3 regions of the Paenarthrobacter sp. YJN-5 genome follow, and region 1 is predicted to be linked to each of the others. Evidence: riboswitches for the same ligand, from Rfam matches in the RefSeq annotation. Region 1 holds a riboswitch; each other region holds the start of a gene.
The links. A riboswitch is a leader RNA that binds a small molecule or an ion and turns the genes downstream of it on or off. The one in region 1 is predicted to bind thiamine pyrophosphate.
Positions count from the first base shown of each region.

Region 2: linked by a shared signal. The riboswitch ahead of thiO (glycine oxidase ThiO) and the one ahead of thiC (phosphomethylpyrimidine synthase ThiC) in region 1 are both predicted to bind thiamine pyrophosphate.
Region 3: linked by a shared signal. The riboswitch ahead of HMI59_RS02835 (ECF transporter S component) and the one ahead of thiC (phosphomethylpyrimidine synthase ThiC) in region 1 are both predicted to bind thiamine pyrophosphate.

Region 1 covers NZ_CP053544.1:2,014,834-2,025,126, reverse strand. Annotated here, with positions in the region: gene HMI59_RS09640 (hypothetical protein) at 167-607, opposite strand; gene HMI59_RS09635 (VOC family protein) at 728-1,600, opposite strand; gene HMI59_RS09630 (amidohydrolase family protein) at 1,678-2,760, opposite strand; TPP riboswitch at 2,845-2,953, shown strand; gene thiC (phosphomethylpyrimidine synthase ThiC) at 2,948-4,780, shown strand; gene HMI59_RS09620 (alpha/beta fold hydrolase) at 4,767-5,489, opposite strand; gene ffh (signal recognition particle protein) at 5,578-7,155, opposite strand; gene HMI59_RS09610 (glucose-6-phosphate dehydrogenase) at 7,324-8,742, shown strand; gene HMI59_RS09605 (P-II family nitrogen regulator) at 8,849-9,187, opposite strand; gene HMI59_RS09600 (ammonium transporter) at 9,184-10,293, opposite strand, start outside.
Region 2 covers NZ_CP053544.1:1,461,740-1,472,032, reverse strand. Annotated here, with positions in the region: gene HMI59_RS06990 (thiazole synthase) at 1-665, opposite strand, end outside; gene thiS (sulfur carrier protein ThiS) at 668-904, opposite strand; gene thiO (glycine oxidase ThiO) at 901-2,160, opposite strand; TPP riboswitch at 2,153-2,270, opposite strand; gene thiE (thiamine phosphate synthase) at 2,298-2,960, shown strand; gene HMI59_RS06970 (ferritin-like fold-containing protein) at 2,957-3,622, opposite strand; gene HMI59_RS06965 (RNB domain-containing ribonuclease) at 3,664-5,121, shown strand; gene HMI59_RS06960 (DEAD/DEAH box helicase) at 5,437-7,119, shown strand; gene HMI59_RS06955 (site-specific DNA-methyltransferase) at 7,130-8,092, shown strand; gene HMI59_RS06950 (MarC family protein) at 8,030-8,638, opposite strand; gene HMI59_RS06945 (PHP domain-containing protein) at 8,638-9,483, opposite strand; gene HMI59_RS06940 (aminopeptidase P family protein) at 9,633-10,293, shown strand, end outside.
Region 3 covers NZ_CP053544.1:601,879-612,171, reverse strand. Annotated here, with positions in the region: gene HMI59_RS02860 (siderophore-interacting protein) at 1-257, opposite strand, end outside; gene HMI59_RS02855 (penicillin acylase family protein) at 359-2,494, shown strand; gene HMI59_RS02850 (GNAT family N-acetyltransferase) at 2,540-3,142, shown strand; gene HMI59_RS02845 (energy-coupling factor transporter transmembrane protein EcfT) at 3,147-3,941, opposite strand; gene HMI59_RS02840 (ABC transporter ATP-binding protein) at 3,938-5,479, opposite strand; gene HMI59_RS02835 (ECF transporter S component) at 5,479-6,099, opposite strand; TPP riboswitch at 6,177-6,312, opposite strand; gene HMI59_RS02830 (NUDIX hydrolase) at 6,496-7,167, shown strand; gene HMI59_RS02825 (DUF4235 domain-containing protein) at 7,205-7,465, shown strand; gene mnhG (monovalent cation/H(+) antiporter subunit G) at 7,492-7,875, opposite strand; gene HMI59_RS02815 (monovalent cation/H+ antiporter complex subunit F) at 7,865-8,143, opposite strand; gene HMI59_RS02810 (Na+/H+ antiporter subunit E) at 8,140-8,706, opposite strand; gene HMI59_RS02805 (Na+/H+ antiporter subunit D) at 8,703-10,271, opposite strand; gene HMI59_RS02800 (Na(+)/H(+) antiporter subunit C) at 10,268-10,293, opposite strand, start outside.

The DNA of each region.
Region 1 (10,293 bases):
AACGAGGGTGAACCCGACGTTCTGCACCCGTGGGGCGGGCCATACTAGGGGGTTCGAAGGACAAGATACGAGCACGGAGAGAGGGGCCGCACCGATCAAGTACCTGTCTATTGTGCCAGATAACAGGAGTATTTACGACTTCGCCCCGCGCACTTGCTTGCGAAGTTTAGGAAATTGACCACACGTACAGGCCGGCGCGGTCGATTTTTTCGACATCGCTGGCAAGTGCAGCCAACTGCTGGACGTACCCGCGGGATTCCGCAGCGCCGAACGGCATGTCCTCCTGGGCAGCCCAGGCCTCTGCGACGTCGTCCAGCACGTTGCCGTCGCCTTCGCTCTGGTAGGTCAGCAGCTCGGCGAGGGCCCGCACCATTGCTTCCGGAACGCCGAGCAGCGAATCGCTGGTGACGTCCACCAGGGCGAGTTCATAATCAGCGCCGGAGGCGTGCACTGCCTGCCCTGCAAGATCACCGAGCTGCTCCACCTCAAAATCGGTGATGCCTTCGATGCGCACAGCAGAACCGGCCACATCGGCGCCGCGTTCGAGTGCAGCTGCCCGCTTGAGGGCTTCATCGTGGGTGGCTACAAAGATTTCGGCAAAGCCCATGGAACGTACTCATTTCCTTCGTGCTGACATGCCCCGCCCAACCGCGGGAGGCTGCGCAGGACATGGAACCGGCGCCGCCATCGCCTAGCCTAATGCAGCCACCCGCCGGCGGATGCCGCCTCAGCGGACGGCAACCCGCAGCTGGTTGCGCCACGGATCCTCGAATCGAAGCTCAAGGCCGGTGTGGTGGCTTTGCAGGCCGGCCACGCGGAGACGGTCGGCGAGCGCTGCGACGTCATCATTCGACGGGACTTCGATGAGCACTTCACCCAGGCCCAGAGTGTCCTTGCGCGGGCCCGCTCCCCTACTGTTCCAGACGTTCATGGCCATGTGATGGTGGTAGCCGCCCGCCGAGACGAACAGCGCCTGGCCATGCCACCCCGCGGTCTTTTCAAAGCCAAGGGTGTCAACGTAGAACTTCTGCGCTGTGGCAACATCGCCCACCTGGAGGTGGACGTGCCCGATCCCGGCTGCGGCCCCCTGCTGCCCCACGATGGCGGCCTCGCTCAGGTGTTGCTGGAGATACGCCTGCGGAGGCAGCGCCACGTTGTCCATGACCACGTTCTTGCCGTCCCATTGCCAGACGTTCCTCGGCTTGTCGTAGTACAACTCGATGCCGTTGCCTTCGGGGTCGGTGAAGTAAAAGGCTTCGCTCACCAAGTGGTCGGCACTGCCAACGAACGCGCGGGGTTCGTACTGCGCGGCCGTGGCAATGGTGGCGGCGAGGGACGCTTGGTCCTCGAACAGGACCGCGGTGTGGAACAGCCCCGCTTCCCCGCGCCCGGGCAGCTGCAAGCCCGCTGCGGGAGCCAGATGGACTACCGGCTTCCCCAGGCGGCCCAGGTATAGGCCGCCGTCCTGCTCCGCTATGACCTGCAGGCCGAGGGCGCGCTGGTAATAGTCGCTCATCACCTTCATGTCGCCGACCCTGAGCATGACAGTGCCCATGGTGAGTTCGGCTGGCAGGAGGTCCTGGGTGGATGGCGTGGTCATGTGATGCTCCCGGTAGTTCGGCGGCCGCCTTTCGGCACGTTCTACCTTACTAAATTACTTGAAGCTTCAATTTATTCCTAACGAACTAGGGTGCCCCGCAGAACCACGTGGAAAAGTTCACGCACGGTAGCCAGGGCGCAGCGGGGATCCTCCCTGCAAAGCACGACGTCGGCACTCGCCCCTTCGCTGACGCCCTCGGCTCCGAGCCACCTCCGGGCGCCCCACGCAGCAGCCTCGAGGACCGCTGAAGGCGGCAGGCCGGCGTCGTGCAGTTCCTGCATCTCGTCGGCTATGCGCCCATGCTTGATGACGCTCCCGGCATCAGTGCCGGCATAGATGGAAACACCGGCCTCATAGGCCTCGAGGACCCGTTCGCGCCGGCGCTCCCACAATGCGGTCATGTGCTGCGCGTAGTCGGGAAACTTGGGCCCGGCCTGGGCCGCGATATCGGGGAACGTGGCAATGTTGACCAGGGTGGGAACGATCGGGACACCCTGTTCCACAAGCCGCGGGATGTGCCGCGGCAGGAGCCCGGTGGCATGTTCGATGCAGTCGATGCCGGCATCGAGCATGTCATCCAAGGTTTCTTCCGCGAAGCAATGCGCGGTTACCCGTGCGCCCTCGTCGTGGGCTGCAGCGATGGCGTCCTTGACCACCGCCGCAGGAAAAGAAGGCGCCAGGTCTCCTACGCCGCGGTCGATCCAGTCGCCAACCAGCTTGACCCAACCGTCGCCGTCGCGCGCTTCCTTTCGCACAGTCTCCACCAACTGTTCCGGCTCCACTTCGTGGCCGAGGCCACGCAGGTAGCGCCGGCTCCTCGCAATGTGCCGCCCCGCCCGGATCAGCCTGGGCAGGTCCGTACGCTGCTGGACCCACCTCGTATTGGCCGGGGAGCCGGCATCCCGGACCAGCAGCGTCCCTGCGGACAAGTCCGTACGGGCCTGTTCCAGGGTGGTGGCCTCATCCACCGCCCCGCCGGCTCCCAGGCCGATGTGGCAATGGGCATCAACGAATCCAGGCAGGACCCAGCCCTCCAGCACGGTATCCGGGGCAGCTTCCGGACGGCTGAAGGTCAGGCGGCCGTCCACGGACCACAGGCCCCGGCGTTCCTCATGCGCGGAAACCAGCACCGGACCGCTGAATTCAATGATGTTCGGCATGGCAGAAGCTTAGTGCCGGCGGCCACAGTCCGGATCCGGACCGCATATGACTGGGAGCACCCGCCGCAGCTGTGGTAGCTTCGTCCCTGACCACACGGGAGCCCCTGCAGGGGCTGAGAAAAGGACTGAAGCAGTCTGCGACCGTTGAACCTGTCCGGGTAATGCCGGCGAAGGAAGTGAGTAATCCTTGAGCACCACAGAAACACAGCACAGCCCTGCCCAAAACCTGACAGCTCCCGGTGGGGACGCCGTCACGCAGTCGCTGAAATCCCACTCGCTTGCCTGGGTGGAGGACCCCGGCCACGGCATCCGCGTCCCGGTGACCGAGATTGCCTTGGAGCCCTCCCCCAACGGGAAGGCCAACGATCCGCTGAGGGTGTACCGCACGGCAGGGCCGGGCAGCGATCCCGTCGTCGGGCTTGAACCCTTCAGGGCCGCATGGATCCAGGCGCGCGGCGATACGGAAAGCTACACGGGCCGGGAACGCAACCTGCTCGACGACGGCAAGTCAGCCGTGCGCCGCGGTGCGGCTTCAGCTGAATGGAAGGGAGCGCAGCCCGTGCCCCGCCGCGCCGTCGATGGCGAAAGGGTCACCCAGATGCACTATGCCCGGCGGGGCATGGTCACCCCGGAAATGCGCTTCGTGGCCTTGCGGGAGAACTGCGACGTTGAACTGGTCCGCAGCGAGGTGGCCGCCGGCCGCGCCATCATCCCCAGCAACATCAACCACCCCGAGTCCGAGCCCATGATCATCGGCAAGGCATTCCTGGTGAAGATCAACGCCAACATCGGGAACTCAGCCGTGACGAGCTCGATCGCCGAGGAAGTGGACAAGCTGCAGTGGGCCACCCAGTGGGGAGCGGACACCGTCATGGACCTCTCCACAGGCGATGACATCCACACCACCCGTGAATGGATCATCCGGAACTCCCCCGTTCCCATCGGCACCGTCCCCATCTACCAAGCCCTGGAGAAGGTCAACGGCGAGGCGAACAAGCTCACGTGGGAAATATTCCGGGACACCGTGATCGAACAATGCGAACAGGGTGTGGACTATATGACCATCCACGCCGGCGTCCTGCTCCGGTACGTGCCGCTGACGGCCAACCGGATGACCGGAATTGTTTCCCGCGGCGGCTCCATCATGGCCGGCTGGTGCCTTGCCCACCACCAGGAAAACTTCCTCTACACGCATTTCGACGAACTGTGCGAAATCTTCGCGAAGTACGACGTTGCCTTCTCGCTCGGAGATGGACTGCGGCCCGGCGCCACCGCAGACGCCAATGATGCCGCACAATTCGCGGAACTGGATACCCTGGCGGAGCTGACGGAGCGGGCCTGGAAGTACGACGTCCAGGTCATGGTCGAAGGCCCGGGCCACATTCCGTTCCACTTGGTGCGTGAAAACGTGGAACGGCAACAGCGGTTGTGCAAGGGCGCGCCGTTCTACACCCTGGGCCCGTTGGTCACTGACGTCGCGCCGGGCTACGACCACATCACCTCGGCCATCGGTGCTACGGAAATAGCCCGGTACGGCACAGCGATGCTTTGCTACGTGACCCCCAAGGAACATCTGGGGCTGCCGAACAAGGACGACGTCAAAACCGGAGTCATCACCTACAAGATTGCAGCCCACGCCGCAGACCTGGCCAAGGGCCACCCCGGCGCGCACGAACGCGACGACGCGCTGTCCAAAGCGCGGTTCGAGTTCAGGTGGAGGGACCAGTTCGCACTCTCACTGGACCCGGTGACCGCGGAGTCCTTCCACGATGAGACGCTTCCCGCTGAACCCGCCAAGACCGCGCACTTCTGTTCCATGTGCGGGCCGAAATTCTGCTCCATGCGCATCAGCCAGGACATCCGGGATGAATACGGTTCCGCCGAGGCCCAGGCGGCCATAGCGGAGATGTACAACGGAATGCGCGAAAAGAGCGAGGAGTTCCTGGCAACCGGAGGCAAGGTCTACCTGCCCGAACTCCAGATGCCGGCCCGCGGTGACCAGCGACTCACGACGCCCTGACCGACATACCCCGCCCGACGTCGGCAATGAAGGACCGGATGAACCGGTCGCCGTCGGCGGAGTCCTGGGGACGGTGCCCTCCAGCAGCTACGCGGTGGAGGGCACCGGTATCCCTCAAATACCCGGCAATTTCCTCGTACAACGGCTCCCAGCCGCCGGTCAGCACCAGCGTGGGAACACCGGGCACAATGTGCAGGGGCGCTTCCCACGGCGGGGCCTGCAACCTCAAACGCCGGGCTGAGCGCCGCGCTTCCGGTGTCTGCAGGCCGCCCGCCTCCGCAGCGTAGGCCCGCCGGAAATACTCACGCTCATAGTCGGCGTCGCCGAGTTGGCTACGGACATCGAACAAGGGCTGCATCAGGGCGCGGTGCGACGCCGTAGCGGGAAGTTCGGCCGTCAAGGACAAGCACGCCGGTTCCACCAAGGACAACGAAAACACCAGGTCCGGGCGCTCCACCGCGGCGAGCATGGCGGAAATGGCACCCTGTTCGTTGGCAACCACGTGTCCCCCGCCCGAGTCGGCCAGCGCGTCAACAAGGATGGCCACATCCGCGGAAATGTCCGGCTCAAGGGGCTCGGCCACGGGATCGAAACCGTGCCGCCTCAGGAAAAGGCAGTCATACCGCAGGGCAAGGCCATGCTGTTTTGGCCAGGCCGCAGCGCCGAAACTGCCCAGGCCGTGGACAAAAACCACGCGCTGTTTGTGCATTGGACCAGCCTATGCGAGGGCTGCGACATCACGGGAGGACGACGGCGCATGCCGGGCTGACCGGAGGCCGGTCAGCCTTGCCTGCGCTCTATTTACCCAGGAACTTGTCGAAGCCCTTGGGCAGGTTCAACGAGGACGGATCGAAGTCAGCGGCGCCCTGGCCGAACGCTGCACCCTTGGGGGCAGCCGCGGCAGCTGCGCGCTTGGCCTCTGCCTCGCGCAACTCCTGCGCAGCCTTGGCGGGGTTGCCCGAACGCGCCTTCTTCTTGGGGGCGTTCTTGCCTCCCTTGCGGCCGCCGCCGGGTCCACCCAGCCCGGGCATTCCCGGCATACCGGGCATGCCGCCGCCCTGCGCCATCTTCTTCATCATCTTCTGAGCCTGGGCGAACCGCTCCAGCAGGCCATTGACCTCGGAGACGTGGACGCCGGAGCCTTTGGCGATACGGGCACGGCGGGAACCGTTGATGATCTTGGGAGCCACGCGCTCATGCGGGGTCATGGACCGGACAATCGCCTCAACGCGGTCAATTTCCCGTTCGTCGAAGTTCTCCAACTGCTGCCGGATGTTTTGCGCACCCGGCATCATCATGAGCATCTTCTTCATGGAGCCCATGTTGCGGATCTGCTGCATCTGGGCAAGGAAGTCGTCCAGCGTGAAGTCTTCCTGGTCGGCGAACTTCTTCGCCATCCGGGCAGCTTCTTCCTTGTCCCAGGCCTTCTCAGCCTGTTCGATCAAGGTCAGGACATCGCCCATGTCCAGGATGCGCGAGGCCATGCGGTCCGGGTGGAACAACTCGAAATCGTCGAGCCCTTCACCCGTGGAAGCGAACATGACCGGTTTGCCCGTCACGGACGCTACGGACAGCGCGGCACCACCGCGGGCGTCGCCGTCGAGCTTGGACAGGACGATGCCGGTGAAGTTGACGCCTTCATCGAAGGCCATTGCCGTATTCACGGCGTCCTGGCCGATCATGGCGTCAATGACGAAGAGGACTTCGTTCGGGATGATGGCCTGGCGGATGCGCCGCGCCTGGTCCATCATTTCGGCGTCGACGCCGAGGCGGCCGGCGGTATCAACGATCACGACGTCGTGAAGCTTCTGGCGGGCTTCCTCCACGCCGGCCTTGGCCACGGCCACGGGATCGCCTGCCGGGTGTTCAAGTTCAGAGGTGGCACCCGGGTGCGGAGCAAACACCGGAACGCCTGCGCGCTGGCCCACCACCTGAAGCTGGGTGACGGCGTTGGGCCGCTGCAGGTCACAGGCAACGAGCATGGGGCTGTGGCCTTGGGACTTAAGCCACTTGGACAGCTTGCCCGCGAGGGTCGTCTTACCCGCACCCTGAAGGCCGGCCAGCATGATGATGGTGGGGCCGGTCTTGGCCAGCCTGATGCGCCGCGTTTCACCGCCGAGGATCTCCACGAGTTCCTCGTTGACGATCTTCACGATCTGCTGGCTCGGGTTCAGCGCCCCGGACACTTCGGCGCCGAGCGCACGCTCGCGGATCCGCGACGTGAACTCACGGACCACGGGAACCGCGACGTCGGCATCCAGCAGGGCGCGGCGTATCTCCCGGACTGTGGCGTCGACATCGGCCTCCGACAGGCGGCCCTTGCCACGGAGGTTCTTGAAGGTTGCTGTCAACCGGTCAGAGAGTGAATTGAACACGCGCCGTGCACTTCTTTCGATGGTCTGCGAATGGCGGCCTTGCGGCTCACCGGAGTCTTTGACGTTCCTGCCCCAACAATGTGTCTCAACCCTAATAAATCAGCGTCAACTAGGGGACTCGACTATCTAGGGTACCAAGTCGCGCCCGCAAGATGGCATGCTGGCACAGTGACCAGCAAAACAACTGTGAAAACGTTGCTCATTCTCGGCGCTTCAGGCGACCTCACCGGCCGCCTGCTCCTTCCGGGACTTGCCGGACTCCTTGCGACAGGCAGGGTTGGCGGGCTTCGACTGGTCGGGGCCGGGTCCGATCCTTGGACCGCGCGGCAGTGGAAGGAACGGGTGGACACATCCTTCGCTGCGGCAGCCGGCGCCGCGGAAAGCGCAGGCCGGTCAGTGCTGGATTCGGTGGCCGCAACCACGGAATACCATCAGGTCGACGTCACGGCGGACGGCAGGCTCGCCGACTTGCTGGCGCGACTGGAAGGGCCGGTTGCCATCTACTTCGCCCTCCCCCCGGAAGTCAGCCAGAAAGCCTGTGCCCTCCTGCGCCGTGACCAGCTTCCGGCCGGAACCCGGCTGGTGCTGGAGAAGCCTTTCGGCGCGGGGCTGGATTCGGCCCGGGAACTGAACAAGGTACTTGCCGCGCTGGTCCCGGAAGACCACATCCACCGCGTGGACCACTTCCTCGGCAAGGCCACGGTGTTGAACATCCTCGGACTGCGTTTCGCCAACCGGTTCCTGGAACCTGTGTGGGACCGCGACCACATCGAAAAAGTCGAGATCATCTTCGACGAAGACCTGGCTTTGGAAGGCCGTGCCCGCTATTACGACCATGCCGGCGCCCTCAAGGACATGATCCAAAGCCACCTGCTCCACATCATGGCCTTCCTGGCCATCGACGCCCCCGCCTCCATCGACGAACGTGATCTCCGTGACGCCGTGGCCGCGGTCCTGCGTGCCAGCAGCATCAAGGCCCCGTTCCAGGATTCGACCCGCCGGGCCCGCTATACAGCCGGGAAGCTCGGCGAGCGCACCATTCCCGACTACGCGGCCGAGCCGGGCGTGGACCCCGCCAGGAACACCGAAACCCTCGCCCAGGTCACGGTGGAGATCGACAACTGGCGCTGGAAGGGTGTCCCGTTCATCCTGCGCTCCGGCAAGGCGATGGGCCACAAACGGAAGGAAGCCGTGGTGACTTTCCGTCCCGTGCCGCATTTGCCGGTCGGGTTTTCCGGCGTCGACTCCCCCAACCACCTTCGGATCGGTTTCGGTCCCGACGTTCTGCAGCTCGACGTCGACGTCAACGGCCCGGGCGACGTGTTCACCCTGGACCGGGCGAGCTTGATCACCGAGCTCAACGCTGCCGGCATGCTGCCTTACGGCGAAGTCCTGGAGGGCATCCTTACCGGCGATCCGCTCCTCTCCGTCCGCGGCGACACCGCGGAGGACTGCTGGCGGATCATGGAACCCGTGCTCCGCGCCTGGGCGCAGGATGCGGTCCCGTTGGAGGAGTACGACGCCGGCAGCCAGGGGCCGGCAGCATGGGGCACCAGCGGCGGGCGCAGCGACAGCCACGGTGGCTGACTGTTTCGGGACGGCTGACTGTTAACGGCCAAGCGGGCCGGGTACCTTTTCGGTACCCGGCCCGCTGTTCGTTTCCCGGATCAACAGCCGGGGTCCGGATGTCCGCCTAAATGGCCGCCGCGCCGCGCTCCCCGGTCCTGACGCGGACCGCTTCGTAGACGTCCACGGTCCAGACTTTCCCGTCACCGGCCCGGCCGGTGTTGGAGCTTGCAATGAGGACATCCAGGATGTCGTCCGCTTGTTCGTCGGTGGCAAGAACCTCGATGCGGATCTTGGGCAGCAGGTCCACGTTGTACTCAGCACCGCGGTACACCTCCGTGTACCCCCGCTGCCGGCCGTAGCCGCTGGCCGCGCTGACCGTCAACCCCTGGACGCCGTACGCTTCCAGGCCTTCCCGGACTGCTTCAAGCTTCTCCGGACGGACGATCGCTGTAATGAGTTTCATGCCTGGACACTCTCCTTGCCTTCGGCTGCGGTGGCTTTGGTTTCCACTGCGGCGTCGTTCTTGCCGGTCATCACGTCGTGCAGCGGCTGGAAGCTTCCACCGTGGCCGCCTACACCGAACTCGTAGGCCGTCTCGGCGTGGAGGCTGAGGTCAACGCCGACGTTCTCCTGCTCAGTGGAGACCCGGAAGCCCATGGTCTTATGGATGGCCAGGGCGATGATCGCCGTCATGATGGCGGAGAAAGCGATGGCGATGCCGGCCGCTGCGAGCTGCGCCCACATCTGGGCCATGCCGCCACCGTAGAAGAGGCCGCCGCCCACGCCGTCCACCGGCTTTGCGATGAAGCCCAGTGCTACGGTTCCGATGATGCCGGAGACCAGGTGTACTCCCACCACGTCCAGGGAGTCGTCGAAGCCCCAGCGGAACTTCAGGCCTACGGCGAGGGCGGATGCGATACCGGCGACCAAGCCCAGGCCCAGGGCGCCGATGGGATCGACGTTGGCGCAAGCCGGGGTGATGGCAACGAGGCCTGCCACGACGCCCGATGCAGCGCCGAGGGACGTCGGGTGGCCGTCGCGGATGCGTTCGGTGATGAGCCAGCCGATCATTGCTGCGGCCGGAGCTGCGAGGGTGTTGACCCAGATGAGGCCGCCCTGCTCAGCGGTGGTTGCTGCGCCGCCGTTGAACCCGAACCAGCCGAACCACAGGATGGCTGCACCGAGCATCACGAAGGGAATGTTGTGCGGGCGGTGGTTGGGGTCCTTGCCGAAGCCGCGGCGGTTGCCGATGATCAGCACCAGGACGAGTGCGGCCACGCCGGCGTTGATGTGCACTACCGTTCCGCCGGCGAAGTCGATGGCCGGGCCGAGCGCCTTGCCGATGGCACCCTCCGGACCGAACAGGCCGCCGCCCCACACCATGTAGGCCAAGGGGCAGTAGACCAGCGTGACCCATACGGGAACGAAGAGGCTCCAGGCGCCGAACTTGGCACGGTCGGCGATCGCGCCGCTGATCAGGGCCACCGTGATGATGGCGAACGTGGCTGCGAAGCCTACCTTGATGTAACCGTCAGGAGTGGCGTCCACTCCAGCCAGTCCAAATGATGC
Region 2 (10,293 bases), 550 kb from region 1:
TTCTGGGCACGCGTCACCGCTGTGGCCAGGAGGACAGCGTCGCAACCGAGCTCCATGGCCAGTGCCGCATCGGAAGCAGTTCCGATGCCTGCGTCCAGGACAACAGGCACGGAGGCACGGGACACAATGACTTCAATGTTGTGCGGGTTAAGGATGCCCAGGCCGGTTCCGATCGGTGCTCCGAGGGGCATGACCGCAGTGGCGCCGAGGTTTTCCAGTCGCAGTGCCAACACGGGGTCGTCGTTGGTGTACGCGAATACTTTGAAACCCCGATTGACCAGTTGTTCAGTGGCGTCGACGAGTTCAACCGCGTCCGGCAACAGCGTGTGTTCGTCCGCGATGACTTCCAGCTTCACCCAATCGGTCTCCAGTGCCTCGCGGGCCAGCTCAGCGGTGAGGACAGCGTCCTTGGCAGTGAAACAACCTGCCGTGTTGGGCAGCACCCGGATGTTGTTGTCCACCAGCAGTTGGAACAGCGAGCCCGTCTCGGCCGGCGAGTAGCGGCGCATGGCCACCGTGGTGAGCTCCGTACCGGAAGCAACCAGGGCCGCCCCCAAACCGTCCAGGCTCGGGGCGCCACCGGTGCCCATAATGAGCCGCGAACTGAAGGCGACACCGTCGATTTCCAGCGTGTCAGTAGTGGTTTCGGTGTTGAGGATAGTCATGGTCAGCCTCCCTGGACTGCGGTAACGAGTTCGAGTTCATCGCCGTCGGCGAGGTTCGTTGCTGCCCACTGGCTACGCGGGACCACCTCCGCATTGCGCGCGACGGCGACACCCAGCTTGCCGCCGTCGGCCGCCTGTCCGCTCGGGTCGAGGATGCGGCCCGTAACGGACGTGACCAGGGTGCTGACGGATGCGCCATCGGCCACGGTGTGCCGGGCGCCATTGAGTGTGATGTTCATGCTGTTTCCTTGGTGGAAGCGATGGATGGTGTTGGAATGCCGCGCCCGGCGAGGGCGCCTTGCGGAGAAAAACGATCCGGACGGAACCGGACCCACCGGTCATCCGCGGAACCGTCGAGCAAGCCGGCCACGATCTGTGCGGCTATGGGGGTCAGGAGTACGCCGTGGCGGAAGAAACCCGTGGCTATGATCAGGCCCCGGACGGCGCCGTCCGGCGCACCCACCCGCCCCAGGAGCGGGGCGTTGTCCGGTGTTCCCGGCCGTGCCCGGGCTGTCACTTCGATGAGTTCCAGCTCACCGACTGCGGGGACCAGGACCTGGGCGTCCCGAAGCAGCTGGTACACGCCTCCGGCAGACACCGCATTCGATCCCGTCGAAAGCCCGTCCTCGCGTTGGGTTGCCCCGATCACCACGGTCCCGTCCTCGCGGGGCACGATGTACACCGGCACTCCCCGCACCATTCCGCGGACTGTGGAGGTCAGCAACGGCCGCAGGTCCTTCGGTACCCGGAGCCTGAGGATGTCTCCGTAAACCGGCCTGAGCGGCAGGTGCAGGTCCTCAGGAAGTCCGCCGGTCGCCGCAGCCGCCAAGCCATTGGCCAGCACGGTTTCCCTTGCCGCTACCACTTGGCCGGTGGAGAGTTCAGCGCCTACAACGCGGTCACCCTCCCACAGCAGCCGCCGGGCCGCCGCTGCCAGCTGGAACCCGCAGCTTGCGCCCGGGACCCATGTGGCATCCGACGGGGTGTGCGCGGCCAATCCGGCGAGTATGCACTCCGCCAGCCGGCGGGGGTCCACTTGGTGGTCGGCCGGGATATCGAAAGCGCATGAAATTCCGGGGCTGAGCAGCGGCTCGCGCTGCCGCGCGTCCCGCAGCATCAACGGCTCCACTGTGAGCCCCGCCGCCTGTTGCACGGAGCGCAGATCGGCGAGCGCCCGTCGATCGGCGGCGTCGGCACCCACCGCGAGCGTCGACGTCGTGCTGTAGCCGGTGGTGACGCCGGTACCGGACAATCCGGACACGAACGTTGGCCATAGCCTGGACGATTCGAGCATCAGTTCCAGGAGATCTTCTTCCTGGTAGTGGAGTTCGCTCACGGGGGCCAGCATCCCGGCCGCTGCAAAGGTTGCTCCACTGGCAGGGTTCGGATCGATGAGGGCCACGGAACGGCCTGTGGCCCGGATCCGGTGGGCGATGCCCAGGCCGACTACGCCTGCGCCGATGACGGCAACGTCTGCTTCGATGGCTTCTGCCATTGGTTTCCTTCCCTACGCCGGTATTAGCCGGATCAGGTCAAGCGGTCGGCTCTGAAGCCCTCTCAGCCGGACGGTCATATGACGCTGTCACGGCTCCCGCAGTACGTGCCCAGTTTAGAGGAACTACTCTGGTTTCCATGACCCAGCCTGATCTCCTGACCGACGCCCGCCTCTACCTGTGCACCGATGCCCGCCGGCGGCAAGGCGATTTCGAAGACTTTGTGGACGCCGCGTTCGAAGGCGGCGTGGACATCATCCAGCTCCGTGACAAGACCCTTGAGGCCGCCGAGGAACTGGAGTTGCTCGAGGTCCTGAACAAAGTTGCCACCCGCCGTTCCAAGCTCTGGGCGGTCAACGACCGGGCTGATATCGCCCGTGTTTCCGGGGCTCCTGTGTTCCACGTGGGCCAAAAGGACCTCCCGCTGCCCGTGGCCCGGCAGCTGCTCGGGGACACCGCTGCCATAGGTCTTTCCACGCATGGGCCTGATCAGGTGGACGCGGCCATTGCGGCTTCGTCGGGCAGCGAAGGACTGGACTACTTCTGCGTCGGTCCCCTCTGGGCCACACCCACCAAACCGGGCCGGACGCCAGTGGGCCTGGGCTTGGTCACATATGCCACCGAAGCTGTGGAACGCGCAGGATCCGCCCTTCCCTGGTTTGCCATTGGCGGGATCGATCTTTCGAATGTGGAGCAGGTGGTTGCGGCAGGAGCCAGCCGCATCGTCGTAGTCCGCGCCATCACCGACGCAGAAGACCCGACGGCGGCGGCCAAAGCGCTGCTCGAAGCCCTGGACGCCTAGGCAGTCAGTCCGAGGCCCGTCATCCGGCGCCCGTGGTGATCGGCGAGTTCCGCCGTCAACCGGCGTACCTCCGCCTTGGCCTGTCCGTCATGAAGTACGGCACGCAGGTCCGGGTGCTCCAACGCCACCCGTTGCACCTGGGTGAGGGCCTCACCGACCAGCCTTCGGCCCCATAGGGCAAGGCGCGAAGCCAACCTGGGATCGTCCCTCAGGGCCCGCATGAGGAGGATGCGCAACGCCTCGGTGGCTTGGTCCGCAGAAGCGACTTTCCGGACGAATTGCTGTGTCCCGGCGTCCAGGAAGCCGGACACCGTCCTGTAGAAGTCCGAGGACACCGTGTCGATGATGTACGCCTTCAGAACAGACTCGTACCAGTCCCCTGGCGGGGTGCGCTCATGGAAGTGATCGAACGACGGCTGGAAGCGAAGCATGGCGTCTTCGGGGTCCCGCCCCATCTCGGTAAGCCTGCCGCTGATCAACGCATAGTTGCCGAACGCACCGACCGCGATCTTGGCAAAGGTAGCCCGGTCCCGGAGGGTAGGGGCAAAGCGGGAGTCCGCGGACAACCGCCCGAACGCTGACAATTCGCCATAGGCCATGGCTCCCAGCAGCTCTGCCGGGAGAACGTCCGCGGGAATCCCGCCAAGAGTGGACGTGCCCATGGTCCAAGACTATCCGCCGTTTTCGGGCTAGTCTGACTTTCGTGTCACATCACCGGATAGCGCCCAACGTCGACGATTCTTCCGACCGGCTCGCTGCCTCCCTGGCTGCCTTGAGGAGCGAGCTGGAACTACCCGGCGACTACCCTGCCGACGCCGAGCATGAAGCGCGCCAGGCGGTTCAAAACCTGCAGTTGCCGCCCCGCAGCCTGCTGGACGTGCCGTTCGTGACCATAGACCCCGCGACTTCCACCGATCTGGACCAAGCGCTGTTCATTCAGCGGAACGATGCCGGCTACAAGGTCCTGTACGCAATTGCCGACGTGCCTTCCTTCGTGGCCCCCGGCGGAGCCTTGGACGCCGAAACGCGGCGGCGCGGGCAAACGTTCTACGCACCGGACGGAAGGGTCCCGCTGCATCCGGAGGTCATCAGCGAGCAAGCCGGGAGCCTCCTGGCAGAGCAGGAATGCAGCGCCTTCGTGTGGGACTTCGACCTCGACCACAACGCGGAAGTGGTCTCCATGTCCGTGGAGCGGGCCACCGTTCGCAGCCGTGCAAAGCTCAGCTACAAGGGTGCACAGAAGCAGATCGATGCGGGAACCGCCCCCGAGGTCCTCATGCTCCTGAAGGAAGTGGGCCTGAAGCGGGTCGAACTCGAGCGCAAACGCGGCGGGGCGAGCCTGAACATGCCCGAACAGGAGATCGTCCAGGTCACCGACGGCGACTACCGGATCGTGGCTGCTCCCTCGCTGCCGATCGAGGACTGGAACGCCCAGATGTCCCTGATGACCGGAATGGCTGCGGCCCAATTGATGCTCGACGGCAAGGTGGGCATCCTGCGGACCATGCCGGCCCCTGATGAGCGCTCCTTGCTCCACTTCAAACGCCAAACCCAGGCCTTGGGAAAACCGTGGGACGGCGACATCAGCTACGGCGAGTACCTCCGGACCCTAGATGGTTCGGATCCGAAGCAATTGGCCATCCTCCACTCCGCCGGCATGCTGTTCCGGGGCGCCGGCTACACCCCGTTCGACGGAGAGGTACCGGAGAACGTCATCCAGTCCGCCATCGGGGCCCCGTACGCGCACACCACTGCTCCACTCCGCAGGCTCATTGACCGCTTTGTCCTGGTGATCTGCGAAGCCCTCAGCAACGGCCGGGAGATCCCCGCCTGGGCGCGGGAAGCGCTGCCTGACCTGCCCGGGATCATGGCTGCTTCCGACTCATTGGCCGGCCGCTTGGAGCGAATGGCCCTGGACACCGTGGAAGCCGCGCTCGCGGCAAACCACGTAGGTCAGGTATTCGACGCCGTGGTGATCTCCGGGTCCAAGCCAGCCAACGGGAACGGCAACGGCAATGGCCCCTACGGCACCGTGCAGATTGCCGAACCTGCCCTCACTGCCCGATGCGATGGTGAGCTGGTGTCCGGAACCCAAGTGCGCGTGCGCCTGGTGAAGGCCGACATCACCGGCCGGGTGATCAGGTTCGAACTGGCCGAATGACACCTTGTGGGCCAGGGAATCCGCGGTGTCGGGCCGCTATGGGCCTCGGGGATTTCGGCCGCAACGGGGTTTTTGTCCGGCACAGGATAGACTGGGACAGTAGTAATGGATGCCCGGTCGTTGATTCAGTTAATTTTTGAACTCAACAAGCCCGCCCCTACGCGATCTTGAGATGTGCCCGCTGGTCCCCAGTGCCAGTACTTAGATAGCCCGCGATCGGCTTCCACTGGAAATGCTTGCGCCAGTTCGTGCTCCGGTACAGCTTTGCCGCCGTTGAGCATGCAGCGCCTGCCCAAATGAATAAGGAAACTCCCTGTGAGTGAATTGCACACCCATGAAGTCCTGACGGACTCCACCGGAACCGAGACCATCGAACCCGAGGAAACGATCACCTCGGACGAGACCCCCCACGAGATCGAAGAGAAGTCCTTCGCCGACTTCGACGTCCGCGCGGACATCGTCGAGTCCCTTGCCGACGCCGGAATTACGCACCCGTTCCCGATCCAGGCCATGACGCTTCCCGTGGCCCTGGGCGGCCATGACATCATCGGCCAGGCGAAGACCGGAACGGGCAAGACCCTGGGCTTCGGCATTCCGGTACTCCAGCGGATCGAAGGCCGCGATGACCCCGGATACGCCAAACTTGCCGTCCAGGGTGCGCCTCAGGCGCTGATCATCGTCCCGACCCGCGAGCTTGCGGTCCAGGTGGCCAACGACCTCCAGACGGCTTCGCGCAAGCGCAACGCCCGCATCGCCACCATCTACGGCGGACGTGCCTACGAACCGCAGATCGATGCCCTCCAGAAGGGCGTGGAGATCGTGGTGGGCACCCCCGGACGCCTGATCGACCTGTACAAGCAGCGCCACCTGAGCCTCAAGAACGTCAAGATGGTAGTCCTCGATGAGGCCGACGAGATGCTCGACCTCGGCTTCCTGCCGGACGTCGAGACCCTCATCGCCGGCACTCCCCCGGTCCGCCAGACGCTGCTCTTCTCGGCCACCATGCCCGGCCCGGTCATCGCCATGGCCCGCCGGTACATGACCCAGCCCACGCATATCCGCGCTGCGGACCCCAATGACGAGGGCCTGACCAAGCGCGATATCCGCCAGCTCATCTACCGTGCGCACAGCATGGACAAGACTGAAGTCGTTGCCCGGATCCTGCAGGCCAAGGACCGCGGCCGCACCATCATCTTCACCAAGACCAAGCGCACCGCCGCGAAGGTGTCCGAGGAACTCGTGGACCGCGGCTTCGCAGCAGCGGCCATCCACGGCGATCTCGGCCAGGGAGCCCGCGAACAGGCGCTGCGTGCCTTCCGCAACAACAAAGTGGACGTGCTCGTCGCAACCGACGTCGCCGCCCGCGGCATCGACGTCGAGGACGTCACCCACGTCATCAACTACCAGTGCGTCGAAGACGAAAAGATCTACCTGCACCGCGTAGGCCGCACCGGCCGTGCCGGAAACAAGGGTACGGCCGTGACGTTCGTGGACTGGGACGACGTACCCCGCTGGGCGCTGATCAACAAGGCACTGGGACTCAACGTCCCCGAACCGGTTGAAACCTATTCCTCATCCCCGCACCTCTACACCGACCTCGACATCCCCGAGGGGACCAAGGGACGGCTGCCCCGCAACAAGCGGATGCTGGCAGGCGTGGACGCCGAGGTCCTGGAGGACCTGGGCGAGACGGGCAAGAAGAACTCCCGCTCGCGCAGCGGAGGACGCCAGGGCGGATCCGGTCGCGATGGTGGCCGCACCCGTGACGGGAAGTCCGCAGACTCCGCCGGCTCCAAGGGCGAGGGTGGACGCAACCGCACGCGCCGCCGTCGTACCTCCGATGCAGAGGGCACCGCGACTACTGGCGCCGCTGCTCCCCGCGAGGAGGGTGCATCGGAGAAGCCGGCGCGTACCCGCCGCACCCGCACCCGTCGTCGCAACGGCGAGGTAGTTTCCGGCGAGGCCGCAGGCACCACGCCTGCCACCACCGAGGCCTAACCGGACGGCGATGGCTGAAACTGTTTGGGCGCCGGACGGCAGCAACCTGGTGGTACATGCGGACAACGCATCGTTCCTCCCCACGCTGCCGGACGGCGCCTTCACACTCATCTACGTGGATCCCCCGTTCAACACCGGGCGGGTCCAGCGGCGCCAGGAAACGCGCATGGTCCGCAACGCGGACGGTGACGGTGACCGGGTGGGCTTCAAAGGCCGTTCCTATGACACCATCAAGGGCGCCCTGCACAGCTACGACGACGCCTTCAGCGACTACTGGTCCTTCCTGGAACCAAAGCTGGTGGAAGCGTGGCGGCTCCTGGCCGATGACGGCACACTGTACCTGCACCTGGACTACCGCGAGGTGCACTACGCCAAGGTCATGCTCGACGCCATTTTTGGCCGCGAGTGCTTCCTCAACGAGATCATCTGGGCCTACGACTACGGTGCGCGGGCCAGGAACCGCTGGCCCACCAAACACGACAACATCCTTGTGTACGTGAAGAACCCGGCCAAGTACCACTTCGACAACGAGGAAGTGGACCGGGAGCCGTACATGGCGCCGGGACTGGTGACGCCCGCAAAACGCGAGCGCGGCAAGTTGCCGACCGACGTCTGGTGGCACACCATCGTCTCCCCCACGGGCCGCGAGAAGACCGGCTACCCCACGCAGAAACCCGAGGGGCTCATCCGCAGGGTAGTGACAGCTTCAAGCCGCAAGGGTGACTGGTGCCTGGACTTCTTCGCCGGTTCCGGAACGCTCGGCGCTGTTGCCGGCAAACTCGGCCGGAAGTTCGTGTGCGTCGATCAGAACGAACAGGCGATCGAAGTCATGCGCAAACGGCTGGGAACCAAGGCGGTCTTCCACGCCGCTCCTGCTTCCCCTGACGGATCAGGCGGCTCCCTTGACGGGTCAGGCGGCGCCCTTAACGAAAGCCTGCACAGCGTCGGCGATCATCTGCACGGCAATAGCTGACAGCAGCAGGCCGGCAATCCTCGTCACGAGTTCCACGCCGTTTTCGCCCAGCACGCGTTGGACGACGCCGGCGAAGCGCATGGCGAGGTAGAGCGAAACGAGCACGGCTGCAATCCCCGCGCCCACAGCCAGGTATTCGGACAGCTCAGTGGACTGCTGCACGAACACCATGACTGCCACGATGGCGCCGGGGCCGGCCATTAACGGCGTCCCCAACGGCACAAACGCCACGTTCTTGTACTTGGCGGCGTTCTCTTCCCCGCTGGTGCTGCCGGTCAGCAGCTGCAGGGCGATCAGCACCAGCAGGAGTCCTCCCGCTCCCTGCAGCGCAGCCAGGGAAATGTGCATGTAGTTGAGGATGGACTGGCCGAAGATCGCGAACACGACGATGACGCCGGTGGCCACCAGCAGCGCCTGCAGGGCTGAACGGTTCCTGTCCTTGGCGCTCATCTGTGCCGTCAGGGACATGAAGATCGGCACGGTTCCGGGCGGGTCCATGATGACGAACAAGGTGACGATCACGGACGCCAGCAACTGCAGGTCCATCACCGGACCACAGTACTTCCCGTGCCCAGCTCCTCGATCCTTTCCAGGACGGCCGGATCAGTGAGGTTCTCGCCCAGCAGGTTGGGTTTGCCGGTGCCGTGGTAGTCGGAGGACCCGGTGATCAGCAGGCCGTGTTCGGCTGCGAGGTTGCGGAGGAACTTCCGTCCTTCTTCCGGATTGTCGCGGTGATCGATTTCCAGGCCCAACAGCCCGGCGTCGATCATCTCCCGGTACGTCTTGTCCCCCACGATGCGGCCACGCGAAGACGCAACGGGATGGGCGAACACGGGCACGCCGCCGGCGGCCCTGACAAGCCCGACGGCGAGTGCCGGGTCAGGTGCGTAGTGCTGGATGAAGTAACGCGAATGCGAGGTGAGGATGCTGTTGAAGGCCTCAGACCGGTCGGCAACCACCCCGGCGGCCACCAAGGCGTCGGCTATATGCGGCCGACCCACCGTAGCGCCCGGGGCTACATGGTGGATGACGTCGTCCCACGTCAACGGGTAATCCTCGGAGAGCAGGGTGACCATGCGCTCGGCACGGGTGAGCCTGGCGTCCCTGGACTTGTTGATTTCCTCCAGCAGGCCGGGGTGGGTGGGGTCGTGGAGATAGCTGAGCAAGTGGACGCTGATGCCCTTGTCCGTGCGGCACGAGATTTCCATGCCGGGGACGAATGCGAGGCCATGCTGGATTGCCGCTTCCGCTGCTTGGTCCCAACCGTCGGTGGAGTCGTGATCCGTCAGCGCCACGGCGTCCAATCCGGCCTTGGCAGCTGACCGGATCACCTCGGCCGGGGTTTCGGTTCCGTCGGAAACATTCGAGTGCGTATGCAGGTCAATCCTCACTTTCCCAGCCTATGGGATGCTGGCTTGTTCAGCGTGTTGCGCCGTGGGCCTCCCCACGGAACAGGTGTTGGCCGCATCATGGGGCAGCCGTTGGCCGCGCCATGGCGCAGCCGTTGGCCTCCTCTTGGAACTGGTGGGACGATGTAACGGTGAATGATGCCAAAAACTCCCAGCACATGGACTCCGCTGAGTCCCAGCCACTGCAAGAGCGCGTCAACAACCGCTCGCAGCGGCCCACGTCCGATGCCTTCAAGGCGTTCATGGCCAGCAATTGGGCGCCGGCCCCGCAGGTGACCCCTGCGCGTGACGCCGTCGCGGACCACGCCGCCCGCCGCCGTCGTGCCATTTCCGAGAAGTTCAAAGGCGAACGGCTTGTCATCCCGGCCGGTCCGCTGAAGGTCCGCTCCAACGACTGCGACTACCGCTTCCGCCCGCATTCGGGCTTCGCCCACCTCACCGGCCTCGGCCTGGACCACGAGCCGGATGCCATCCTCATCCTTGAGCCGGTGGCAGAAGGCAAGGGCGACGACGGCGGCCACCACACCGCGACGCTCTACTTCCGTCCGCTGGCGGGCAGGGACACAGAGCAGTTCTACGCTGATTCCCGTGCCGGTGAGTTCTGGATCGGCCCCCGGCCGACGCTCGCGGAGTTCGAGGCCCGCCTGGGGCTGCCCACAGCCCACATTTCCGAACTTGAAGTGGCCATCACCAAGAACGTCGGCGCACCGGAGATCGGCGGCATTTCCATCCGCCTGGTGCGCAAGGTGGACGAGAACATCGACGCCCTGGTGGACACGGCCCGCTACAACA
Region 3 (10,293 bases), 1.4 Mb from region 1:
GCGAAGTCCATGCTGAAAGTTCCGGCCCGCACATCCGGACCCACCAGGGTGTAGGCGCGCTGATGACCCTTTCCGCCGTCGTCGAACCACAGCCTGATCCACATGGTGGGGTGCAGCTCGGAGTTTATCAGCAGCCCACCGTCTTTGACGTTGATGCGGAGGAAGTCAGGGCTAATTTCTTCCCGCCCGATGACTTCCAACGTGAAGTCCTTGGCACCCATCGCTTTGAGGACGATGCCTTCCCAGCTCCGCTTCAAGCAACACTCCTTCATGAATGGCAGGGATTTTGAGAAAGCGGCCGCACCGCCTATCTTGAACTTAAGTAAGCCTAACCTAACTCGAAAGCAGTCCCGGAACTATGACGCCAGCGTCGACGTACAACCCGCCCGCAGAAGGTTCCGGGATCTACCGGGACGAATGGGGCATCCCCCACCTGTGGGCTGACAGTGCCGATGACCTGGCCTTCCTCCAAGGCTTCAATGCGGCAGCGGACAGGTCCTGGCAGATCGAACTGGAACGCTGGCGCTCCGAAGGACGGACGGCCGAGCTCCTGGGATCCGCGGTCCTTGAGTGGGACCGTTTCGCCCGGCAGGCCCGACTGGACCATACTGCGCAGCGCTGTTTTGAAGGGTTGGACGAGGCCACCCGCCGCTGGTGTGGGAAATATGTGGACGGCGTGAACCAGGCTTTGGCGGACGGCCTGCGGAGCGGCGCGGAATTCGACCGGGCCGGCGCTGCGGCCGAACCGTGGAATCCCTGGACCCCGCTGGGAGTTTTCCTTGTTCACCACATCCTGTTCTCCACCTTTCCCAACAAGCTGTTCCGCGCCCACGTTGCCCGTGCCCTTGGCGCCAAGGCAGTGGACCTGTTCAGCATCGAGGCACCGGTATGGTCGGGCAGCAACGCGTGGGCTGCACATGGATCCGTCACTGAAAGCGGGCTTCCGCTGGTGGCCGGCGACCCCCATCGCCTCATGGAACTACCCGGCGTGTACCAGCAAGTGCACCTGGCCTGCCCGGAGTTCGACGCCGTCGGGTTCGCTTTCCCGGGTGTCCCCGGGCTGCCGCATTTTGCGCACACAGGTCACACCGCCTGGGCCATCACCAATGCCATGGCCGACTACCAGGATCTCTTTGAAGAACACCTCCGCCGGCTCCCCGTCCGTGGGGATCCCGCCGAGCGGGTGCTCGCGCGGGGCCCCAAGGGTTGGGAGGTCGTTGAGGCCGGGGTCGAAACCATCACCGTGCGGGGCGGCGAGCCGGTCCGTGTGGAAGTTCTCCAGACGCCCCGCGGTCCCGTTATTTCACAAACGCCCGACGGCGGCGCGCTGAGCTTGCGCTTCCCCGCGTCGGTTGAAGGGCGGCTGGGTTTCGAATCCCTCCTTCCGCTGTTGCGGAGCCGGAGCGTGGCAGATGTGGAGGCTGCGTTCGATTCATGGGTGGAACCCGTCAACAGTGTCATAACAGCAGACATCCATGGCTCCGTACGACAATTCGTGGCCGGCCTGGTTCCGCAACGCAATCCTGCAAACCGTCGCTTGCCTGTTCCAGGCTTCTCCTCCCGTCACGGATGGGACAAGCAGTACGTGGCTCTTCCCCGCACCAAGGTCCGGCGTTTCGCCGTCAGCGCCAACGATCGCGCAGCCGGCGGTGGGGACTCCGTAGCTTTGGAGTTCGCTCCGGAACACCGGGCGCGGAGGATCCGCGAGCTCTTGGAGGCCACCTGGGAACCCTTCACGGCGGACCACATGCGGGCCATTCACTCGGACACGTACCTGGGGCCGTGGCCACACTTCCGGAAACTCTTGGCGGCCCTCGATGCAGATGATCTTTCCCCGGAGGCGTCGTCCCTCCATGCCAGGCTTCTCGAATGGGATGGTCGGATGGACTCCGGGAGCCATCTGGCGGCGTGCTTCGCAGCGTGGCGGGGTGCCCTGGTCCAAAGGATCGTCAGGCATACCGCCTTGTCTGCCCTTGCCGGGCCGACGGGATTTTCGCCCTTGTTCGGACCGTGGCTCTCCATAGCTTCCCGGGTGGGTTTCGCGCTCGAAACCCTGACGGTCCGCGCCGGCGAACTGGGGATATCGGTGCCTGTTGAGGCTACTGCGGCCCTTGAGGATGCGGCGCAGGATAGGGCCTTGGAGGATTCAAGCCAGAACCGCGGCACGTGGGGTGACCGGCATCAGCTTCTGGCGGTCCATGTGCTGCCCGGAGACCTCGCCGGTTCGGCACCAACACGCGCGCTCAGCGGGGATACCGGATGCGTCCTCTGCACGGAGAGCCTTCCCGGTGTTGACGACCGCAGCTTCCGGGGACCTGTCGCCCGTTATGTCTGGGACCTTGCCGAGCGAAGCAAAAGCCGCTGGGTGGTCCCTTTCGGCGCCTCCGGCAGACCGGAAAGCGCCCATTTTTCCGACCAACTCCCCCTCTGGGCCGAGGGTGAACTCATCCCCGTGATCACGGATTGGGGCCGTCTTCGCAAGGAAACGCGCTGACAGCTGCTTCCGGCACGCACGCCACACAAACCAAATGGAGAATGAATGACCACCTCAACACAGGACTTTGCCGTCCGCCAGACCATCTACGCAGAAGAACTCCCGGGCTGGGGTTCGTTGCGGATTGTCCCGCTCATTCCTGCGGAAGACATCGAATTGGTCCACCAGTGGGTCTCGCAGCCAAGGGCAAGGTTCTGGGGCATGACCGAAAAATCACGCGAGGAAGTCCAGGGAATCTACGAGTTCCTGGACTCCCTGGACACGCACCATGCCTTCCTGGTGATCCTGGACGGGGAGCCGCTGGCTTTGTTCCAGACGTACGAGCCGCTGCACGATCCCGTGGGTGAGGCCTACCCTGCGCGCGAGGAGGACATCGGCATGCACCTGCTGCTCGCTCCCGCGACGCGGCCGATTCCGCACTTCACCCCACGGCTTGCGACGTCCCTCATCAAGTACATGTTCTCGGTCCCCGGAAAGGACCGGATCATAGTTGAGCCCGATGCCAGGAACGCCAAGGCGCTTCGACGGCTGGAGGCGACCTGCTTCGAGCTGGGTCCCATCATCCGGCTCGAAGAAAAGGAAGCCCAACTCGGCTTCCTCACGCGGGCCGGCTTCGAACAAATCCAAGCGGAGCAATCCACTCGCTGAACCCCTAGCGCCAGACGAAGCTCCACGTGCCTGCACCCAAGGCGGCCAACACAGCCGCGGCGGCAATCAGCACCCCTCCCAGCAAGACCCAAACGTCCAGCATCGAATAGGTGGACTCCCGGGCCCACGTGCGCTGCGCTCCCCCGAAGCCCCGGGCCTCCATGGTCACAGCCAGCCGCGACGCCCGCCGGACAGCCTGGACCAGCAGCCCGAAGCTCTGGCCAAGGGTCGCTTTGAGCCGCTGCACCGGGTTCCCCTGCGATCCCACCCCGCGGGCGCGCCGGGCCATGCCGATGGTTTGCCATTCCTCCGCCATCAGCCCCACAAGCCGCATCGCAGCCAACGATCCCAACACGAACCGGTGCGGGAGGCGGGCCTTCTGCGCCAGCGCGTCGGCAAGGTCGGTGGGGTCCGTGCAGGTCATCAGGAGGATCGCCGGGAGGGCGATCGCCAAGCCGCGGAGCATGAAACCCAGCCCCAGCTCAAGGGAACCTTCGCTGATGGACCACAGTCCAACGTCGAGCAGTACGGCCCCGCTGTCAGCGGCGACAATCGCAGTGCTCCACCCGCCAATTGCGGCTGCGATGATGAGCGGCCACGCCCGCACCCACAAGAGCCGCAAGGTCAGCCCGGCAAGCGGGAACAGCGCGAGTTCGGCGGCAAGGGCGATCGATGCCGATACCCAGTCGATGGACAAGGCCAGGACCATCGAAATCAGGAAGACGGCAACGAACTTCGCCAGGGGGTTGGCCTTGGTCAGCACCGCGTTGTTTCCGGTGAGGCTTAGCGCATCCCTCATGCCGCACCCGCTTCCTGCCTGGCAGCTTCAGTGGCCGGGTCCAGCCGCAACTCCATGCCGCCCAGCACTGCGCTGAATTCCTCGTCGTGGGTGACGGACACAACGGCCGTGCCCTGGTCCAGCAACTCGGACAGGAAAGACGCGAGTTCCGCCCAGGTGTTGGCATCCTGCCCGAAGGTGGGCTCATCAAGCACCAGGACCTGCGGGTGGGCGGCCAGGACGGTCGCGACGGAAAGCCGCCGCTTCTCGCCGCCGGACAGGGTGTAGGGATTCGCGTCCACCAAGTGCGTCAAACGGAGCCTCTCCAGGAGTTCGTCCACCCGCTCCTCACCCCTGCCAAGGTGCCGGGGCCCAAACATCAACTCATCCATCACTTTGCCCGTGACGAACTGATGCTCAGGCTCCTGGAACACCGTCCCGATGCGGGAAATCAGTTGATCCGCCTTCCACTTGAAAGGATCGATTCCGGCACCCTCGGAAAGCTCGACGGCGGCAGAGACCTTTCCTGCCACCGGCGCCAGAAGGCCGGCCATCGTGAGCGCAAAGGTGGACTTCCCTGCGCCGTTGGGGCCAGTGATGGTCAACGCCCGTCCTGCCCGAACCTGGGCGGACACACCGGCTTGGACCGGGATGGGCGGGATGCTCTTGAAACCCCTCCGCCGCGGCCTTTCGCGGGAAACGGCCACGTGCTCTGCTGCGAGGAGCAACTCCGCCGGCCCCTCGGCGGTGGTCCTGGTACGGGTACGGGGCACATATCCCGGGACCCAGACTCCGGCTGTGATGAGCATGCTCCGGGCTTCGGCGAGCACCTGATCGGGAGGGCCGTCCAACAGCACTCCGCCACCGGCCGAGCCCGGTTGGAGGACCACGATGCGGTCAACCAGGTCCTTCCACACGGACACCCGGTGTTCCACTACAACCAGCGTGGCACCGGTCTTTTCAAGGCAGCGGCGAACTGCGTCCCGGACTTCCAGCACGCCTGCCGGGTCCAGGTTCGCCGTTGGTTCATCGAGCAGGATCAGCCCCGGCCGCATCGCCAGAATCCCGGCCAGCGCCAGGCGCTGCTTCTGCCCGCCGGAAAGAGCCGCCGTCGGGTGGTCCAACGCGAGGCCGTCGCCGGCAGCGGTACGCAACCCGACGTCGTCGAGCGCTTCATGGACCCGTGCCCAAATGTCGTCACGGGGCACGGCAAGGTTCTCGGCGCCAAAAGCGACGTCGTCGCCCACGCGGGACAGGACTACTTGCGTTTCCGGGTCCTGCTGCATGAGCCCGGCCCGGCCCCGCTGTTCGCGAGGTGCCGCACCGTCGATGAGGAGGGAACCGGTCTCGTCCGCGTCGTCTTCCTCGTCGCCCAGCACCCCGGCGAGGGCGTGCAGGAACGTAGATTTACCGGCGCCGGACGGCCCCAGCAGCAGAACCCGTTCCCCGGGTTCGATCTGCAGGTCCAGCCCCTGGATGGCTGGTACCGTCCGGCCGGAATGCCGCCAGCCCCAGCCGTTGGCGGAGATGGCGGCGGGCCGTACCTGTGCCGGTCCCATCAGTTGAAGACTGGCTCTGACGCGGCTTTCCGGGAAGCGAAGGAGCTCAGGACGCCCGTGGACGCGAGCCCGCGGGTGGCCACCCATGACAGTGCCCCGGCGATGATTGCGCCCGAAACGGTGGTGAAGGCGATGTAGGCCAGCTTGTCGACGGCTTCGTAGGCGATGTTCCAACCCCACGGCATGAAGGAATCGTTAAGGCCGCAGAACAGTCCTGCCCCGGCACCCGCGAGGAGGGCCACCGGGAGGTTGAACTTCTTGTAGCGGAAAGCAGCGAAGATCAGTTCTGCTCCGAGGCCCTGCAGGATGCCGGAGATCAGGACCGTGGTGCCGTACTGGGACCCCATGATGAGCTCACCCGTTGCTGCGACGGCTTCGCAGAACAGCGCTGCTCCCGGTTTGCGGATGATGAGCATGCCCAGCACGGCCGGGATCATCCACCCGCCGGCGATCAGGCCGGTGAGGGGCGGATAAGCAGCATTCATGGGAACGGATACGAGTGCGGCGCCCTGGGACCAGGCCCAGAAGATCACTCCGCCTGCGATGGCAATCAGCGCCGCCACCACAATGTCTACAACGCGCCAGCTGTTGCCGGTCTTCTTCACGCTTGACGTGGTCATTCTTAGCCTCCTGAGGTTACAGGAGGGGAAAGTGCTCCCCGGTATTCCCGGTGGCCTGCTGCCATCCGGTTCCGGACACTCTGAGAAGCTCGACTCCCTTGCGCCGGTACTAACCGGATCAGGTTCGAGGGTCTGCGGCTGTCCGCACTCTCAGCGCCCTCGCGTCTCCTGCATGCCTGCAGGTTCGACGGCGGCGCTCCCCTGTCGTTATCAATCTGCCCTTGTGGGCGTGCCCAGTTTACACCGGAAGGGGTGCGCCGGGTTATGGGCCCGGTCATAAACCTTTTTGCTGTTTCACGGGCGCACAGCCGGGACCGGCTGTGCCGCACACCTGAGAGAATGGGGCCAGCAGATTCAGCACACCGGATTCACAGCAGCAAGAGGGGCGCCCATCCCATGTCAGAACAGCCAGCCAAGGACACCCCCGTGGCCGAACCCCGCCTTGCCGCCAGCGTGATCCTGCTTCGGGATGCGTCAGCGGGGCTGGAAGCCTTTGTCCAGCACAGGGTCTCTTCCATGGACTTTGCAGCAGGCATGGTGGTGTTCCCCGGCGGTCGCGTCGATGCCTCGGACGCGGAGGGCTGGAACTACTCCTCCGAACTGCTGGAAAGGCATGCGGCCGATTGGTCGATGAGCTCGATCGCGGCCTCCGACCCGCATGCGCAAGCAGGCACGGTGTTGGCGGCTGCCATCCGTGAAGTGTTCGAGGAAGCAGGGCTGAGCCTCGACGCCTCCCAGCTCCGCCCCTGGGCCAACTGGGTGACGCCCACGGACATGCCCAAGCGCTTCGACACCTACTTCTACGTGGCCAGGCCCGCCCCCGGAGCCGAGCCGCAGCACCAAACCACGGAGGCCTGGCAGTCACTCTGGATGCCGGTGGAAGGCATCCTGGCGGCAGAGGCAGAAGGCAAGCTCCAGCTCATGCCGCCAACCTATTTCCTGCTCAAGGAGATCTCGGAGTTCCACAGCGTGGAGGCCGTGTGGCAGGCCGAGCACCAAGTGCGGCCCGTCCTGTCACCTCCTGGCTCCATGGCTGCGTTCCTGAAGGAACGCGGGAACAAGCAGTAAAACGCGGCCCCCACCGCCGTGACGCTAGGCTGAGGTCATGAACTTCTTCTTCAAGCTTCTGGGTGCCGGCGTGAGCCTCGGCGCGGGTTTCCTTGGCACCAAACTGGTGAACAAGGGTTGGGAAAAGGCCACAGGCCACAAGCCGCCCGCAGGCCACGACGACGTCGAGACGAGCCTCCGCTCAGCCCTGACCTTCGCGTTAGTGTCGGCTTTCGTCAGCACGCTCATCCAGGTGCTCACCAGCCGCGGAACCCAGCGTGCCATTGCCCGCTTCGCGAAGTCCCAAGACATCATCTAGGAGCTTTCCTGCACACGGGCAACGGATCAGTTCTCGTTTTGGCTTTCGGCTGCCCGCTGGACCACGGCTTCCAGTTCATCCTTGGTCAGCAGTTCCCTGTGCCCGTGCTTGGTGCGGTACGCGGAGCGGCCCACCATGTGCGCGGAGACTGGCGCGGTGAGCAGCTGGAAGATCCAGGCCACCAGCAGGACCGGCCACACCCACCACGTCCTCATCTGCAGCCCTATGGAGGCCAGCATCAGGAACAGCCCCAGCACCTGGGGCTTGGTGGCGGCGTGCATGCGGCTCATCAGGTCCGGAAAACGCAGCAAGCCAATAGCGGCGCCCAGGGACATCAGCGCGCCCACCACCAGAAAGACGGCGGTCACGCCATCAATGACGGCGTCCAGGCCGGTTGCATCAGGACTCATTGCTTTGCCCCCTTCTGTCGGCCACGAAGCGGGCAACCGTCACGGATCCGATGAATCCAATAACGGCCAGGGCAACCAGCAGCATGAGGTTGTTCAAGTGACGGTTCACGGCCATGTCGATAGCCAGCGCCGCGCCCAGGATGGCCAGCAGGACGTCCGATGCCAGTACGCGGTCCAGGAGGGACGGGCCGACGGCGATCCGGATGATGGCCCCGGCAGCAGCCAGGCTCAGGATTGCCGCCGTCACCACCAGTACAAGTTCTTTCACAGCGCTGCCCCTTTCACACCTGGGTGCTGCTCGGCCTGCAGCGCGTCCAGTTCTTCACGTGTTCCCATGATCCGGATCAGCCCGGCCTCGATGTCCTGGACCTCCCGGCGGATCTTCTGGATGTCCTCTTCGGTTTTCATGTTCAGGGCGTGCAGGTACAGGGTGGACGTGGAGCGGTCCACTTCCACCACCAGCGAGCCCGGAATCAGCGAAATGACGTGGCCGGTGGCCGTCACCATGAGGTCGGAATGGCTCCGCAACGGAACAGCGACGACGGCGCTGCGCACGCTGGGCCCTTTAACCACGGCGAGGTAGAGGACAAGGAAGCTCGCTGCCGCCACTTTGCCGAGGAACATGAGGGCGAAGCGGAATGCCCGGAGCACGTTGAACCGTCCGCTGAGCTCCACGGGCGGAAGGTAGAACAGCTTGGCCACAATGATCGCGATCAACGCGCCGAACAGCAGATTGCCCGGGCTGAAGTCCCGCCAGAGGGCACCCCACACGATGACGAGCCATACCAGCAGCGGCAGTTCGGTCCGGAAGGATATGGGTTTACGGCTCATTTGGCATCACCCGGCTGCGCCTGCGCGGGCACGGGAGCGGTATCACCCAGGACGGAGTGGATGTACGCACCCCGGTCCAGCATGATTTCCGCAGAGCCGCCGGCGAGTTTGAAGAGCGGTCCGGCGAAGACTGTCAGTGCCACTCCGAAGACCACCAGGGCTGCGGTGGAACCCACCATGCTTCGCGGGAGGACTCCGACGCTGCCGGGAGATTGAAGGACGGGGTCCGGGAAGTCGGCGTCCTCGGGCTTGCGCCAGAAGGCCCTGTTCCAGACGCGGGCGATCGCCAGCAGGGTCAAGAGGCTTGTGACAACCCCGCCCACTACAAGCGTGATGGCCAGCGGTGTTCCCAGGTCCACACCGGCCTGCAGAAGGCCGAGTTTGCCCAGGAAGCCTGAGAAGGGCGGAATGCCTGCAAGGTTCATGGCCGGTACGAAGAACAGCAGGGCCAGCAGCGGGGAGAGCTTGGCCAGTCCGCCCAACCTGTCGATGGACGATGATCCACCGCGACGCTCAATGAGGCCAGTGACCAGGAACAGGCTCGTCTGCACCGTAATGTGGTGGGCCACATAGAAGACCGCTGCTCCCAGCCCCGTCACGGAAGACATCGCCAGGCCGAACACCATGTAACCGATGTGGCTGACCAACGTGAAGGAGAGCAGACGTTTGATGTCGCTCTGCGCCAGGGCACCAAGGATGCCCACCACCATCGTCAGCAGGGCCACCACCATGAGCGGGGTGTTGAGCGTGTCCCCCGGGAAGAGGAGCGTCTCCGTCCGCACCATGGCGTACACGCCCACTTTGGTCAACAGGCCGGCGAACACGGCCGTGACCGGCGCGGGGGCCGTCGGATAGGAGTCCGGCAGCCAGAACGACAGCGGGAAGACAGCTGCCTTGATCCCGAAGGCGACCAAGAGCATCACGTGCAGGAGATTCCGGGTCCCGTCGTCCAGCTCGGCCAGTTTGATGGCCAGGTCCGCCATGGTGATGGTGCCGGTGGCGCCGTAAATCATGGCGATGGCGATCAGGAACAGGACCGAGGAGACAACGGAGACCACCACGTAGGTGACGCCGGCGCGGATGCGTGGTCCGGTACCTCCCAGGGTCATGAGAACGTAGCTCGCTGTCAGGAGGATCTCGAAGCCCACGTAGAGGTTGAAAAGGTCACCCGTGAGGAAGGCATTGGACACGCCAGCCACGAGGATCAAGTACGTGGGGTGGAAGATCGAGACGGGAGCTTCCTGGTCGCCGTCGGCCATGCCCTGGCCGGTTGCGTAAATCAAAACCGCCAGGCTCACCACCGTGGAGACCACCAGCATGAGTGAGGAGAACTGATCCACCACCAGAACCACACCCCACGGAGGCAGCCAACCGCCCAGCGTGACGGACGTCGTGCCGCCGTTCCACACGGAGAAGAGGAGGAAGGATTCCAGAATCAACGTGAGGCTCAGGATCCCGATGCTGACGGCACGCTGCGCCGCAGTGTGCCGGATCAAGACGAACGCCAGCGCAGCGCCCAGGATGGGGAGAAGGACAGCAAGCGGTGACAGGTTAGCGAGGTTCACGCGCTGCCTCCTTCCCGGCTCT